One region of the Streptococcus sp. XMC genome, then DNA from elsewhere that is predicted to be linked to it. Evidence: predicted binding sites of a transcription regulator. Region 1 holds the regulator's gene; the other holds the start of a gene.
The links. The regulator Rex, encoded in region 1, represses fermentation and respiration genes when NADH is low (regulators of the CRP and FNR family bind a similar motif). The targets are predictions, from matches to a motif close to TTGTGAANTANTTCACAA.

Region 1 (7,561 bases):
AGAAATTGAATTTAAAACCTTACTAACCAAGGAAGAATACGACTCTCTTATGGATTTTTTCAAGGAACAACCTCCTATTCGACAAACCAATCACTATATCGATACGCCCGACCAAGCCATCCGGAATCATCAGATGGCCTTGCGAATTCGTACCTTAGCTGATCGGGCTGAGCTAACCCTTAAAGTACCGCAAGAAGCGGGACATTTTGAATACAACCAAGCTCTTACATTTGATCAGGTAAAAGACTTTCTATCCAAGAAAAAACTCCCTCAAGGTGAGATTGCCAGCTTTCTCACTGATTTAGGAATTCCACTAGCTGCCTTAGATGTCTGGGGTAGTCTGGAAACAGAGAGACGTGAGAAAAGAATCCCTAAAGGTTTATTAGCCTTTGACCGTAGTCGTTATAATTCTATTGAGGACTATGAGTTGGAAATGGAGGTAGATGTTGCCTCAGATGAAACTTATTTTCACGAATTTCTCAAGGAAAAACAAATTGAATATAAGCCAGCAAAAAGTAAAGTGGCCAGATTGGCTCAAAGTTTGCTAAAAAGCTGAAATTACTGAATTTTTTTGCTAAAATAAGACTAGACAATAATATCTAAATGAGGATCAAACACATGTCAGAAAAAAACAATATGAAGCTCTTCGCACTCAACTCCAATCAAGAAATTGCACAAAAAATTTCGGAAGTTGCTGGCATCCCACTCGGAAAGCTTTCTTCACGTCAATTCTCAGATGGTGAAATCCAAATTAATATCGAAGAAAGTGTCCGTGGATATGATATTTATATCATCCAATCTACCAGCTTCCCTGTTAACAATCACTTGATGGAATTGTTAATCATGGTAGATGCTTGCCAACGAGCTAGCGCTCATACCGTTAACGTCGTTCTTCCATACTTTGGTTATGCACGTCAAGACCGTACCGCTGCTCCTCGCGAACCTATTACAGCGAAATTGGTTGCCAATATGTTGGTCAAGGCAGGGGTAGATCGTGTTGTAACACTCGATCTTCATGCAGTTCAAGTACAAGGCTTCTTCGATATCCCAGTAGACAACTTGTTCACGATTCCTCTATTTGCTGATCATTATATCAAACAAGGTTTAACCGGTTCAGATGTGGTGGTTGTCAGTCCTAAAAACTCCGGAGTGAAACGAGCACGTAATCTTGCTGAATATCTAGATGCCCCAATTGCCATCATTGACTACGCCCAAGACGATGCCAGCCGTGACCAAGGCTACATCATCGGGGATGTTAAAGGCAAAAAAGCAATCCTTATCGATGATATTTTGAATACAGGAAAAACCTTCTCTGAAGCTGCAAAAATTGTTCAACGGGATGGTGCTACTGAGATTTATGCTGTTTCTAGTCACGGACTTTTCGTTAAGGGAGCAGCAGAATTGCTAGACCAAGCTCCGATTAAAGAAATTTTAGTTACAGACTCTGTAGCAACCAAAGAGCAAAAACCAAAAAATGTAAAATACATTACTGCAAGCGAATTGATTGGAGATGCCCTTGTTCGTATCCAAGAGCGTAAACCTGTTAGTCCACTCTTTGCATACCACAAGAAATAAGGTGACGGCGTGATTTATTTTGACAATGCAGCAACAACTCCTCTAAGCCCTGGAGTGATCAAGGTGATGACAGAAACAATGGAATCCAGTTTCGGAAATCCATCCAGTCTCCACTCCCACGGTCGCCAAGCGAAAAAGATTCTTAGAGATGCTAGGGAATGCGTTGCAACTTGTTTAAAAACCTCTAGTCAACAAATTACCTTCACTTCTGGGGGAACCGAAAGCAATAACACTGTTATAAAGGGCTACTGTCTTAAACACAGACAGAAAGGCAAGCATATTATCACCACGGCTATCGAACACCATGCCGTTCTGGAACCGATTGAGTACTTGGTCCAAGAACATGGATTTGAAGTAACCATTATTCACCCAGTCAATCAAATGATTCGGCCAGAAGATATTCAAGCCACCCTTCGTCCTGATACTATTTTGGTGTCCACCATGTATGCCAATAACGAAACCGGTGATCTCTTGCCCATCAAGGCTATTGCAGACCTTTTAAAAGACCATCCTGCTGCTTTTCATGTGGATGCTGTTCAAGCCGTTGGCAAGCTTTCTGTAGCCCCTGAAGAGCTAGGAATTGATTTTCTAACCGCCTCTGCCCATAAATTTCATGGGCCTAAGGGAGTTGGTCTTCTCTATGCTAGAAAGCCTGACTTTTTCAATCTCTTACACGGTGGTGACCAAGAAGACAAGCGTCGAGCTAGTACAGAGAACTTGATTTCAATTGCTGGAATGGCTCAAGCCCTCAAAGAAGCAACTGATCAGTTAGACGCAAATTACCAGTATATTCAGAGCCTATCTGAGCGTATCCTAACTGGCCTAGAGGATCTAGATTTTTATCTGAATTGCACAGACTCCAAACTTCCTCATGTCTTAAATATTGGCTTCCCATGTATCAGCAATGATATCTTACTGCTTCGTTTAGACATGGCAGGAATTTCAGTCTCAACCGGCTCTGCTTGTACAGCAGGAACTGTTCAACCAAGCCACGTTCTTGCGGCTTATTATGGCGAAGATTCTCATCGATTGAAGGAATCTATTCGCATTAGTTTATCCGAATTCAATACGACCGCTGAGGTCGATACTTTTATAACAACCATTCACAAAATTTTAGGAGAATTACATGGCATTTGAAACATCTGTCTCATTACCAAACTGCGATTACACATACGCAATCCATCCAAATATTAAAAAATATACCCTACGCGACAATACCTTTGCACAAACAAAGGTTGGGAACTACGAATTAAATCGTTTATTGGAAGCTGTTCCAAACAGCGGGGATGGCTTTAAGCTAAAAATTATCATCAATAAGGATTTAACAGGATTTAAAATTAACATTACTGATAAGTCAGGCCTTCGCTTGGTGAATATTTTTAAAAATCCAGAAAATAAAATCATCCAACAAAAATTCTACTTCCTTATGGATAGTCTAGTTGAACGGGAAATCTTTGAAAGGATTGAAAAGTAATGACCAATGGTCTCATAGTCCTCACTTATTTGGATGCATACAAAAAGGAACGTCAGATCAGCTACGATAATTTGGATCACTGTTTATTAGCTTTTTCAGGCTGTGTGACCCTTCCAGATTCCTATCAGGTTGTTTCTGTATCCTACAAGGGACAAACATTACCTTTTACTGGAAAGATAGGCGACTTCTATCGCTATCTGATTCAGTTTGATCAGAGTTTAAGAAATTCCAACTAAGAAAGAAAAGCACCTTTTTGGTGTTTTTTTAGTAGAAGATAGTTGCTTTATTCACAAACTTTTTATACAATAGATTTGAAAGGTTGTGATATTGTGAAACAAGATAAGACTAATCCAATTCCTCGTGCTACTGCCAAACGACTCTCCCTCTACTACCGCATTTTTAAACGCTTTAATGCAGAGAAAATCGAGAGAGCCAATTCAAAACAGATTGCTGAAGCCATCGGGATTGACTCCGCAACTGTTCGTCGCGACTTCTCCTACTTCGGGGAGCTAGGACGACGTGGTTTTGGTTATGATGTCAAAAAGTTAATGAACTTTTTCGCAGATCTCTTAAATGATAACTCCATCACCAATGTTGCTATCGTCGGTATTGGGAATATGGGAAGTGCCCTTCTTCACTATCGTTTCCATGAGCGAAACAAGATGAAGATTGTCATGGCATTTGATACCGATGATCATGAGTTAGTCGGTACTAAAAGTAAAGATGGTATTCCGATTTACGGCATCTCAACGCTGAAAGAAAAACTAGAGGGACAAGAGATCCAAACAGCCATTTTAACCGTTCCAAGTGTAAAATCTCAAGAAGTTGCAGATGTACTGGTTGAAGCTGGTATCAAGGGAATCCTTAGCTTTTCTCCAGTACACTTAACAGTTCCAAAAGATGTGGTTGTCCAATATGTTGATCTAACCAGTGAACTGCAAACCCTTCTCTACTTTATGCGCAAAAATACATGATAAAATGAGGCTGGGACAAAAGTCCTAGCCTCTCTATTGTCTTTAGATTGTCGAGCAAGACGCAGTGCTTGAGTGGGCTCTACTACGCTGAGTTCATCAGCTTTTATAGCCCTACTAAACTGTGCAGAGGTGGGACGACGAAATCGAATTCTAACGAATGACCGATTTCTGTCCCACTCTCCTTCTTTCTATACCAATAAGTCTGTCTCCTCCCGGTAGCTATAATAATCATCAGTTGAGACAATCAGATGGTCAAGAAAAACAATTCCAAGACAATTGCAAGCTTCAATCATTTGTTTGGTGACACCATCATCATTCTTGCTAGGATGAATGATTCCAGATGGATGGTTATGAACAAGAATTAAAGACGTCGCCATATGCTTGATGGCATAATGCAAGATCTCTCGAGGTTCTGCAATACTACGATTGACTGTTCCGATAAAAATCACTTGCTGATGGATAATTTGATTCTGGGTATTCAGATACAAGGCCAGTAAATGCTCTTGTTTCTCATGGCCGATCTTTTGCTGCATCATCTTTGCAAGCTTCTGACTACTCATAATTTGTTCTGTTTCAATCACTTGGGAAGTCTGGATTCGTTTCCCAAATTCAATAGCAGCTAACAGCTCAATTGCCTTTACTTTCCCAATCCCTGGAACTTCCTGTAGCTCCTGAAAGCTCATACTAGCCAATTCCTTTAAGCTCTTTAGTGAGCCTAAGAGCTCCTGTGCGATCTCGTAGACTGTTTTATTTTTGTTCCCCGTCCGTAATAAGATGGACAGCAATTCTTGATTACTGAGCTTATCAGGGCCTTCTGTAAGCAAGCGTTCTCTAGGTAAAAGACTAGCTTCTTGAAATACAATATGATACATAAAAAACCTCCTCAATTAATAATTCGCAATTGAGGAGGAAAATGGATGAGTCTGTATAAAATTTATATAGGACAAACTACTTCTCTTAGGTTTTCAAGGATTCGAGTTTCTTCATTTGAGAAGTTAATTCTATAGCCTTCTTGCACTTGTTCCAAGGTCGTTAGGAATTGACGAATTTCGTATCGAATTAAGTGTTCTTGATCATCAGGAAGGTTTTCAATGGTTTTAAAGACCTGTTCAACTTCGTAGATTCCCTTGGTAATGAGTCCCGTTTTTGGAAAATCATTGACCAGTAAGCCGTAGAAATTTCTTAGCAGAGTATAGATATCTTCTGTAGGCATTCGGTTCCTCCAAGCTTCTTTCTATCACTCTTCTATTATAAAATAGAAAGCATGCAAAAATATGTCAGTCAGGTAACATTTTATGACTATCCTCTTACAAATTGGCAGAAAATTAACAGAAAAAAGAGGTCAAGGACCTCTTTTTTTGTTGATTATAATTGCATTTGATTATAAGATTTTGTGAAAGCTTCTAGGATATCTTTTGGTGCTTTCGAGTAATCTACTGAAGTTTCTAAAGTACCTTTTACAATCGTACGATAAGTTGCTGCGGCATCCTCACAGGTCACCAAGGTAATTTCATTTACCCCTTCTCGATCTGCAATGACATCGACCCGATCTGGCGTTACTGTCTCAACAGAATTGATGACATAGGTATAGACCTTTTCCTTATCAGTGATATAGATTTTCATTCCAGCTTTGGCATGTTCTAATGGGGAAAAGAGCATTTCATTTGCCCCAGTCAAACCAAAGACATGGTGACTAGCTAAGGAGTAATTCCTTTGCCCCATAACCTGGTCCTCTTTCATGGTACCTGCTCCATAATAAAGCCCCACATTATCTAAGCCTTTAAAAATCGGAAGGTTCATCTTCAATTCTGGAATTGCAATTCCTCCAATAACAGGTAACTTTTGTGCCTGCCATTGGGCATTGATGACAGATTCTGTAGACAGCGATTTGACTTCTTTAAAATCAAAGCTAGTCTTAGCCTCTTTATTCTTATCGATGGTCTTTTTCGATACCTTGTTGACCTGGTACTGATTGGTATGCCAAACCATGATCATGTTCCGAATCGGAGCATTAAAAATCAGAGCGATAGACAAAAGGATCAGCAAGGTAGCAAAGATATTAATCAAGCGATTGCGTAAGCTTGTTTTCTTCTTTTTTCTTCTTGAAGCCATTGTTCACCCTACCCTTCACTTTCAGTTTCTGACTCATCTTTTTCGTCAGCTTGAACCGTTGTAAAGGTTACGATTTGGGCATCTTGATCCAGACGCATGACTTTCACACCCATAGTCGAACGTCCAGTTTGAGAAATATTCGCGACGCTTGTACGAATCATGACGCCTGTATTGGTGATAATCATCAAATCCTCATCTCCTTTGACAGTCATGAGACCGGCAAGAGGACCATTTTTCTCAGCCACATTCGCAGTTTTAATCCCTTTACCACCACGTCCTTTGGTTGGATACTCATCAGCACGCGTGCGTTTACCATATCCCTTTTCAGTGATAATCAATACTTCATCTTGATCTGTAATCACGCTTGCACCGACCACTTGATCCCCCGGACGAAGGTTGACACCTCGGACACCAGTTGCTGAACGTCCCATATTCCGAACAACAGACTCTTTGAAACGAACAGAATACCCAAATTTAGTCCCAATGATAACGTCAGCATTCCCATCAGTAAGGAAGACGTTGATTAGCTCATCCTCATCTTTGAGGTTAAGAGCTTTCAAGCCATTTTGACGGATGTTGGCAAACTCGGCCACACTGGTCCGTTTAACTAGTCCAGAACGCGTTGTAAAGAAGAGATAGGAGTCTTCACTACGATCCTGAGCGACGTTAATAATTGTCTGGATGGATTCTCCATCATCTAACTTCAGCAAGTTAACAATCGGAAGTCCTTTGGCTGTACGGCCGTATTCAGGGATTTCATAGCCTTTGAGACGATATACCCGTCCCTTATTGGTAAAGAAGAGCAAACGATCATGGGTGCTAGTAGAAACCAATTCACGGACAAAGTCATCATCCTTGACCCCTGTACCTTGAACACCACGCCCCCCACGTTTCTGAGCGGTAAATTCAGCTTGATCCAAGCGTTTAATATAGCCTTTGTTGGACAGGGTAATCAAAACGTCTGTTTCTTCAATTAAGTCCTCATCTTCAAGAGAAAGAACTTCTCCGACCATCAACTCAGTACGACGAGCATCGCCGAATTTACGTTTAACTTCATCCAATTCTTCCTTGATGATCGTAGCTACACGCTCAGGCTTAGCTAAAATGTCTGCAAGATCAGCAATCAAAGCAATGAGGTCATCGTATTCGCTTTGGATCTTGTCGCGTTCCAAACCAGTCAAACGACGAAGACGCATATCCAAGATAGCTTGGCTTTGACGCTCAGAAAGCTTAAACTTACTCATCAATTCAGCTTGAGCTTCTGCATCTGTCTGGCTATTCCGGATGATTTTAATCACTTCATCGATGTGATCAAGAGCGATTAAGAGTCCTTCCAAGATATGGGCACGAGCTTCCGCCTTCTCTTTATCAAAGATGGTCCGACGAGTCACTACTTCTTTTTGGTGCTCAATATATGATCCTAAAA
Region 2 (7,561 bases), 230 kb from region 1:
GTGTCAGCAATACACCAGCTGCCAACAAGGTCTTGACCAAAGAAGAAGTATTGGCTCGTGAGCCTGAGTTGAAACAAGAAGGTCTTGTCGGTGGTGGGGTATATCTAGACTTCCGTAACAACGATGCTCGTTTGGTGATTGAAAATATCAAACGTGCCAACCAAGATGGGGCTCTCATCGCCAACCACGTAAAAGCAGAAGGATTCCTCTTTGATGAATCTGGCAAGATTACAGGTGTAGTGGCGCGTGATCTCTTGACTGATCAAGTTTTTGAAATCAAGGCTCGTTTGGTGATTAATACAACTGGACCTTGGAGCGATAAAGTGCGTAATCTCTCAAATAATGGAGAGCAGCATTCACAAATGCGTCCAACCAAGGGTGTTCACTTGGTAGTAGACTCAAGCAAGATCAAAGTTTCTCAACCAGTTTACTTTGACACTGGTCTTGGAGACGGTCGGATGGTCTTCGTCTTACCACGGGAAAACAAAACTTACTTTGGAACAACGGATACAGACTACACTGGTGACTTAGAGCATCCAACAGTAACCCAAGAAGATGTCGACTACTTGTTAGGCATCGTAAATAATCGCTTCCCAGAAGCTCACATCACTATCGATGATATCGAAAGTAGCTGGGCTGGTCTCCGTCCTTTGATCTCAGGAAATAGTGCTTCTGACTACAATGGGGGAAACAACGGAACTATCAGTGATGAAAGCTTCAATGCCCTGATTGCAACAGTTGAAGGCTATCTTTCTAAAGAAAAATCGCGTGAAGATGTTGAATCAGCAATCAGCCACTTGGAAGGCAGCACTTCTGAAAAACATTTGGATCCATCTGCTGTTTCTCGTGGATCAAGCCTTGATCGCGATGACAATGGTCTTTTGACCCTTGCTGGTGGGAAGATTACAGACTACCGCAAGATGGCTGAAGGAGCGATGGAGCGTGTCTTGACCATTCTCAAGGAAGAGTTCGACCGTCAGTTCAAATTGATTAACTCTAAGACCTATCCAGTATCAGGTGGAGAAATTAACCCAACGAACGTGGATTCTGAAATCGAAGCCTTTGCTCAACTTGGTGTATCTCGTGGTTTGGATAGCAAGGAAGCTCACTACCTAGCTAACCTATACGGATCCAATGCACCTAAGGTCTTCGCCCTTGCTCATAGCGTGGAACAAGCACCTGGATTGACTTTAGCTGATACCTTGTCACTTCACTATGCAATGCGCAATGAATTGGCACTCAGCCCAGTTGATTTCCTTCTTCGTCGGACAAACCACATGCTCTTCATGCGCGATAGCTTAGATGCAATTGTCGAACCTGTTTTGGATGAAATGGGACGCTTCTATGAATGGTCAGAAGAAGAAAAAGTTGGCTACCGCAAAGACTTGCAAGTCGCTTTGGAAAACAATGACTTGGCAGCATTAAAAAATTAAGAAAAACAAAAAGGGGTTGGAAAGGAGAATATCTGACCGGCCCCTCTTTATAATGGAGAAATAAATCATATGAAAGAATTATTTGGTGAATTTTTAGGGACCTTAATCCTGATTCTTTTGGGAAATGGGGTTGTAGCAGGAGTGGTTCTTCCGAAAACGAAGAGCCATAACTCAGGTTGGATCGTCATTACCCTTGGTTGGGGGATTGCAGTTGCAGTGGCAGCCTTTATCTCTGGCAAGTTAAGTCCGGCTCATTTGAATCCAGCGGTGACAATTGGGGTTGCCCTTAATGGTGGCCTAGCTTGGGCATCAGTCATTCCTTATATCCTTGCTCAATTTGCTGGAGCCATGGTCGGGCAAGTCCTTGTCTGGTTACAGTTCAAACCGCATTACTTAGCAGAAGAAAATCCTGGAAATATCCTTGGAACCTTTAGTACAGGTCCAGCAATTAAGGACACTACTTCAAACCTCATCAGTGAAATCCTTGGAACCTTTGTCTTGCTACTGACTATCTTTGCACTTGGTCTTTATGACCTTCAAGCAGGACTTGGTACTTTTGCCGTTGGTACCTTGATTGTAGGGATTGGTTTGTCTCTCGGTGGAACCACAGGTTCCGCTCTCAATCCAGCTCGTGACTTAGGTCCTCGTATCATGCACAGCCTCCTTCCTATTCCTAACAAAGGAGATGGCGACTGGGGTTACGCTTGGATCCCAGTAGTTGGACCAATCATTGGAGCAGTACTAGCAGTAGCAGTCTTTAAAATGTTTTAAAAAAAGAAAGAGAGTGGGACAGAAATCGGTAATTCGTTAGAATTCGATTCCGTCGTCCCACCTCCGCACAGTTGAGTAGGGCTGTAAAAGCTGATAAAATCAGCGTAGTAGAGCCCACTCAACCACTGCGTCTTGCTCGATAATCCAAAGACAATTTAGAGGCTAGGACTTTTGTCCCAGCCTCTTTTAAAATACTGTATCAGCTAAAGAGTGCTTTGTACGTTCTAACTTAAAACAAGCTATAAGAAATGTAAAACGCGATAAAGAAAATAATGATGGCAATAATGTATTGAACTGGTTTAGGTAGGTTATTCAATTTATCCATGAATTCTTTCATTGTTAGATCTCCTTATTATTTGATTGTCTTATAATTAGTGTAGCATGAAATAAGGCCCAAAACAATAGGCAATAGGAGTGTTTTTGTCAAGATATAAAACCCTTTTCAAAATTATTATAATCAGTTAATCTATTACTAAATAAAGATAAGATAGATTGTAAAATACTTTAGAAAATAACAGGCTAGAGTTTGACACTTTTTTCACAAAGGAGTATACTGTTAGCATAGTTTTGGAAGGAACTTATGATAGATTCACCCAAAACTGACTGTCAACCTTTGCTGTTCTTCTATGAACGTTTGCTGGTATCGGGGATACCAAGGAGGAATCATATGTCTAAAGTAGCTATTGTCACAGGTGCAGGTCAAGGGATCGGTTTTGCGATTGCAAAACGATTGGTACAAGATGGCTTCAAGGTCGGAGTCTTAGACTACAATGCTGAGACAGCAGAAAAAGCAGTAGCTGAGTTATCAGCAGAGAATGCTTTTGCGGTCGTTGCTGATGTCTCCAAACAAGCTGAAGTGGCTGCAGCTTTCCAAAAAGTTGTGGATCATTTCGGAGATTTAAATGTTGTCGTTAACAACGCTGGTGTTGCTCCAACTACACCACTTGATACGATTACAGAAGAACAATTTGAACGCACTTTTGCCATCAACGTTGGTGGTGTCATCTGGGGTGCTCAAGCTGCACAAGCTCAATTCAAGGCGCTTGGCCATGGCGGAAAAATCATCAATGCAACTTCACAAGCAGGTGTTGTAGGTAACCCTAACTTGACTGTCTATGGTGGTACTAAGTTTGCAGTTCGTGGTATCACTCAAACTTTGGCACGTGACTTGGCTGATTCAGGTATTACTGTCAATGCGTATGCACCTGGTATCGTTAAGACTCCAATGATGTATGATATCGCTCATGAAGTTGGTAAGAACGCTGGTAAAGATGACGAATGGGGTATGCAAACTTTCGCTAAAGATATTACCCTTAAACGTTTGTCCGAACCCGAAGATGTCGCAGCAGCGGTTAGCTTCCTTGCAGGTCCTGATTCAAACTACATCACAGGACAAACCATCATCGTGGATGGTGGGATGCAATTCCATTAAGATAAAACCAGAGGTTGGGACTTTGTCCAGCCTCTTTTCTTATGTGCACCTTATTCCTCTCGTTCGCTTTTTTTGAAAAATTAGGGTAGAATAGAAGTCATATTTTGAAAAAGAATAGATCAATAGTGATAGAGATGAACTCTCTTCCATCCATTAAAACGAAAAGAGGTGACCATATGTGGAAATGGATCAAACGAATCATCGGACTGACCTTCCTCCTAGTGATTGTCTTAGCAATTTTCTTGATACCGGCAAAAGTTTCGACTCAAGAACAATTTAAAAATGTGACAGTGAATACTTCGCTGGTAGATCTAGCCCAAGAAGGTCTTTCTACAGCAGACTTAACAACATCTGGCCTGCAAACAGAACTTCAGCTGAATTCTCCTCAATTGCGCCAAGTCATTAAAGGAATGCTTGGAGAGGTTTCGGATGAAACACTCCTCAATACAGCTGTCTCTATGAATGGAGACTATATCAATGTTCAGGTGCCGATTGAACTAGGACCGGTGGAAACCATGGTGAGCATGGACTTTTCAGCGAGTGTGACGGATCAACAATTGACCTTAAACCTAGAACGGGCCCGTCTTGGCCATCTCCCAATTCCACGTGCCTTGGTCGCTTCGAAAATTGCTGAAAAAGTTAACCAAGAGGGAACCAGAGCTACCATGACAGGCAATCAAATCCAATTGACCTTGCCGACAAGTGGCTATCAAATCCATTCTGCGAAGGTCGAAAAAGGGAACATGGTATTACAAATTATCGTTCCCATTTCCTATTAAGGATCAACCATTGGTTTCTGATGAAGCCGATGGTTTTTCTGTTTGACAAAGCCCAGAAAAAAGAGTAAGGTAGAACGAGAAAACGATTTCAGAAACAGGGAGATTTAAAATGCCACTATATGAATTTTGTGCAGAAAACATAACTCTTTTAGAAAAAGCTTTTCAAGCAGGAGCGCGACGAGTAGAACTATGTGATAACTTAGCGGTAGGAGGTACGACTCCTAGCTATGCTGTGATCAAAGAGACTGTGAGGCTTGCTAAAGAGTATAAGGCCAAGGTTATCGTCATGATTCGTCCACGAGGTGGAGATTTTGTATACTCTGATCAAGAGCTAGCCATTATGTTAGAAGACTGGAAAGTTGCTCGTGATTTGGGTGTTGATGGCTTGGCGGTAGGTGTCTTGACTGCTGACAATCAGCTGGATAAAGATGCCATGCTTCGTTTCATCCAAGCTAGCCAAGGGTTTGAATTGACCATGCATATGGCATTTGACCAGATTCCTCTAGAAGATCAAGCATCGACGATCGAGTGGATGAAGGAAGTGGGCGTGACCCGACTATTAACAAGAGCCGGCAGTCCAGAAACAGACTTAGAACAACGTTTAGCACGCTACGAAGAGTATGCTAAGTTAGCGGATGGCCAGGTAGAAATCTTGGCAGGTGGCGGTGTCTCCTTGGAGAATCGTCAGCTTTTCCTTGACGTTCCAGGAGTGAATCAGGTCCATGGGACTCGAGTTGTCTTTTAAATGTATATGAGTTGAGGACCATTCTCAACTCATTTTTTGCTTCTTTTTGGTATACTGGAGAAGAAGGAGTAGACCAGTGTTTTTACCAGATTATTTTGAGAAATATAGTATAGATAAAGAAAAAGCCCTGGCTTATGGGTTTTCAGAGCAGGGAGAGGCCTATCACTATGAGCAACTAATCCTCGATGGAGACTTCAAGCTCTATGTGACTGTCCAAGGTAAGGAAGTGGATTTTTGGTTAGTGGATCAAGAAACAGGTGACGACTATATGCAGCTCCATATGGACCAGATGGTGGGTCAATATGTGGGGCAAGTCAGAGAAGCCTGTCAGCAGGCCTTGGAAGATATCAGAAGCTCCTGTTTTGCTGTCAAAGATTTTATGTATCCACAGACCAAGCGCTTGGTGGATTGGATCAGCCAGCAGTATGATCGTCCCCTCGAATATCTCTGGGACCGCTCACCGGACTCGGGTGTCTTTCGTCATCAAGAAGATCTCAAATGGTTTGGCGTTCTCATGAAGATTGACTGGTCCAAGCTAGATGCGAGACAGGAAGGAAAGATTGAGGTCTTAAATCTCAAACTGGACCAGGTCAGCCAACTCTTAGAAGAGCCTCCATTCTATCCGGCCTACCATATGAACAAGAAATACTGGATCAGTATTCCCTTGGATGAACGAGTAGAGGATAATTATCTTTTCGAGCTTGTGGCCAAGAGTTGGACTTTGACCAAGAAGTAAGGGGTTAACCCAATTGATTTGTGAAAGTGAATGAAACATAAAAAAGAATGTTGAGGGGTCAACATTCTTTTTTAGTGGTGAATTTCCTGTCCTTATTGTTCTTTGGTCAATGAGAAGTGGAAATCTCTGTAATTGCTATAGTCAAACTCTGTATTGATATCTGTTGTGAAGGCTATCGGAGTATAATGACCTTCCTCAAGGATAAATCCTGGTTTGAAGCGGAAATTTGCTACTCCTAATCCAGTAATACCAGGAAGTAATGCATCTGCGCCATTAAGACCTTCTGACTCCCAGTAATAGACATTACCAGATGCTTGAATAGCTCTTGCAGTATAGGTAGCTGTGCGTGTTGGTTCACTATCATTTTTAAAGCTAACGACAGTTGTAATATCACCATTGGCTTCAATAGTCATTTTGATGCTATCCGCCTGAGGGCTAGATCCTACCCAAGTGCCGACAAGTCCTGCAGGAACAACTGCTTGATCAGTTGAAGATGTATCTTCTGCCTTGTTCGGTTCAGTTGAAGCTGACGGGTTACTTGCCTGACTTGAAGGAGTAGTATTTTCTTTTGCTTGAGAAGAAGAAGCTGTAGCTTTTTTATTCAAGCTAGCTTTTGGTTTTTTCTCAACCTTCGAGCTAGAAGCTTTTTCGGATGAGGAAGTTGTTTTATCTTTTGAGCCACACCCTCCCAAAGCAAGCCCAAGTGATGCAGCCACAAGAGAGGCTGCAGTCCAACGAATCAAAGATCGTTTCATAATATCACCTCTTTATCTTTCTGACTTAGATTATACTCCTATTGTTACAGATGTCAAGTGGTTTTTGTAATAAATGTAATATTTTCGTAACATAGTTTTATATATAAAAATAACTCAAGAATAGAAGGATGGGATTGAATCATAGATAAGCGATAATTTGGGGTAAAACCTCTTCCAGTTTGTCCTGATTGATACGGGCAAAGGCATAGGGACAGCTTTGAATATAGGCAGATTCGAAGAAGTGGAGAGGGAGACCGCTATGTTTTAGTCGAGCGAGCGAAGGGACCTGTCTTAAATCTAGTAAGACTCCTCCAATGACTGGCCATACGGGGACGGACAGGGAATGTTGCTGGAGTAGGGAAGTGGCTTGCTCTTTTTGGATGACTTGTTGTTGGTGAAGGAGCTCTTTGTTTTTTGCAAACATGCCATTGTCAATATAGAGGCTCAAGGCCTTCTGCATGACCAAGTTACTTTCGTAGTCGAGTGTACCCTTGAGTTTTAAGACAGGGGAAAGAAGTGCTTGGGGCAGGACCATAGAAGTGATGCGGAGGGCAGAAAAGAGGCTGGTAGAAAAGGACTTGATGTAGATGACCCGGTCAGATGCATCCAGATAATGAAAGCTAGGAGAAAAATGTGGATCATAATCCCCCAAGTAATCGTCCTCGACAATATAGACATCATAGAGCTTTGCTAAGGCCAATATCTGCTCCTTCTCTTGTTTGCTATAACTATGTCCCAGAGGATAATGGTAGCGGGGAATGGTATAGAAAAATTTGATCTTGCCACTTTTGAAAATAGCTTCCAGTTGGTCAAAGTCAATTCCTTGAGGCAAGCGATTGATGCTTTGATAAGGTAAGTCTTGCTCCTGAATTAACTTGTTGATACGATAGTAGGTTGGCTGCTCTACTAG

Region 2: the regulator Rex is predicted to act here: its motif matches at 2,731-2,748, upstream of LXO72_RS02400 ((S)-acetoin forming diacetyl reductase).

What each region holds. Positions count from the first base shown of each region.
Region 1 is NZ_JAJTNQ010000001.1:740,195-747,755, forward strand. It holds gene LXO72_RS03430 (CYTH domain-containing protein) at 1-556, shown strand, start outside; gene LXO72_RS03435 (ribose-phosphate diphosphokinase) at 619-1,575, shown strand; gene LXO72_RS03440 (cysteine desulfurase family protein) at 1,585-2,712, shown strand; gene LXO72_RS03445 (DUF1831 domain-containing protein) at 2,702-3,049, shown strand; gene LXO72_RS03450 (DUF4649 family protein) at 3,049-3,285, shown strand; gene LXO72_RS03455 (redox-sensing transcriptional repressor Rex) at 3,379-4,023, shown strand; gene radC (RadC family protein) at 4,212-4,895, opposite strand; gene LXO72_RS03465 (porphobilinogen deaminase) at 4,958-5,236, opposite strand; gene LXO72_RS03470 (class A sortase) at 5,389-6,135, opposite strand; gene gyrA (DNA gyrase subunit A) at 6,144-7,561, opposite strand, start outside.
Region 2 is NZ_JAJTNQ010000001.1:512,542-520,102, forward strand. It holds gene glpO (type 1 glycerol-3-phosphate oxidase) at 1-1,433, shown strand, start outside; gene LXO72_RS02395 (MIP/aquaporin family protein) at 1,503-2,204, shown strand; gene LXO72_RS02400 ((S)-acetoin forming diacetyl reductase) at 2,872-3,636, shown strand; gene LXO72_RS02405 (hypothetical protein) at 3,813-4,415, shown strand; gene LXO72_RS02410 (copper homeostasis protein CutC) at 4,525-5,160, shown strand; gene LXO72_RS02415 (MmcQ/YjbR family DNA-binding protein) at 5,237-5,896, shown strand; gene LXO72_RS02420 (hypothetical protein) at 5,989-6,651, opposite strand; gene LXO72_RS02425 (aminotransferase-like domain-containing protein) at 6,791-7,561, opposite strand, start outside.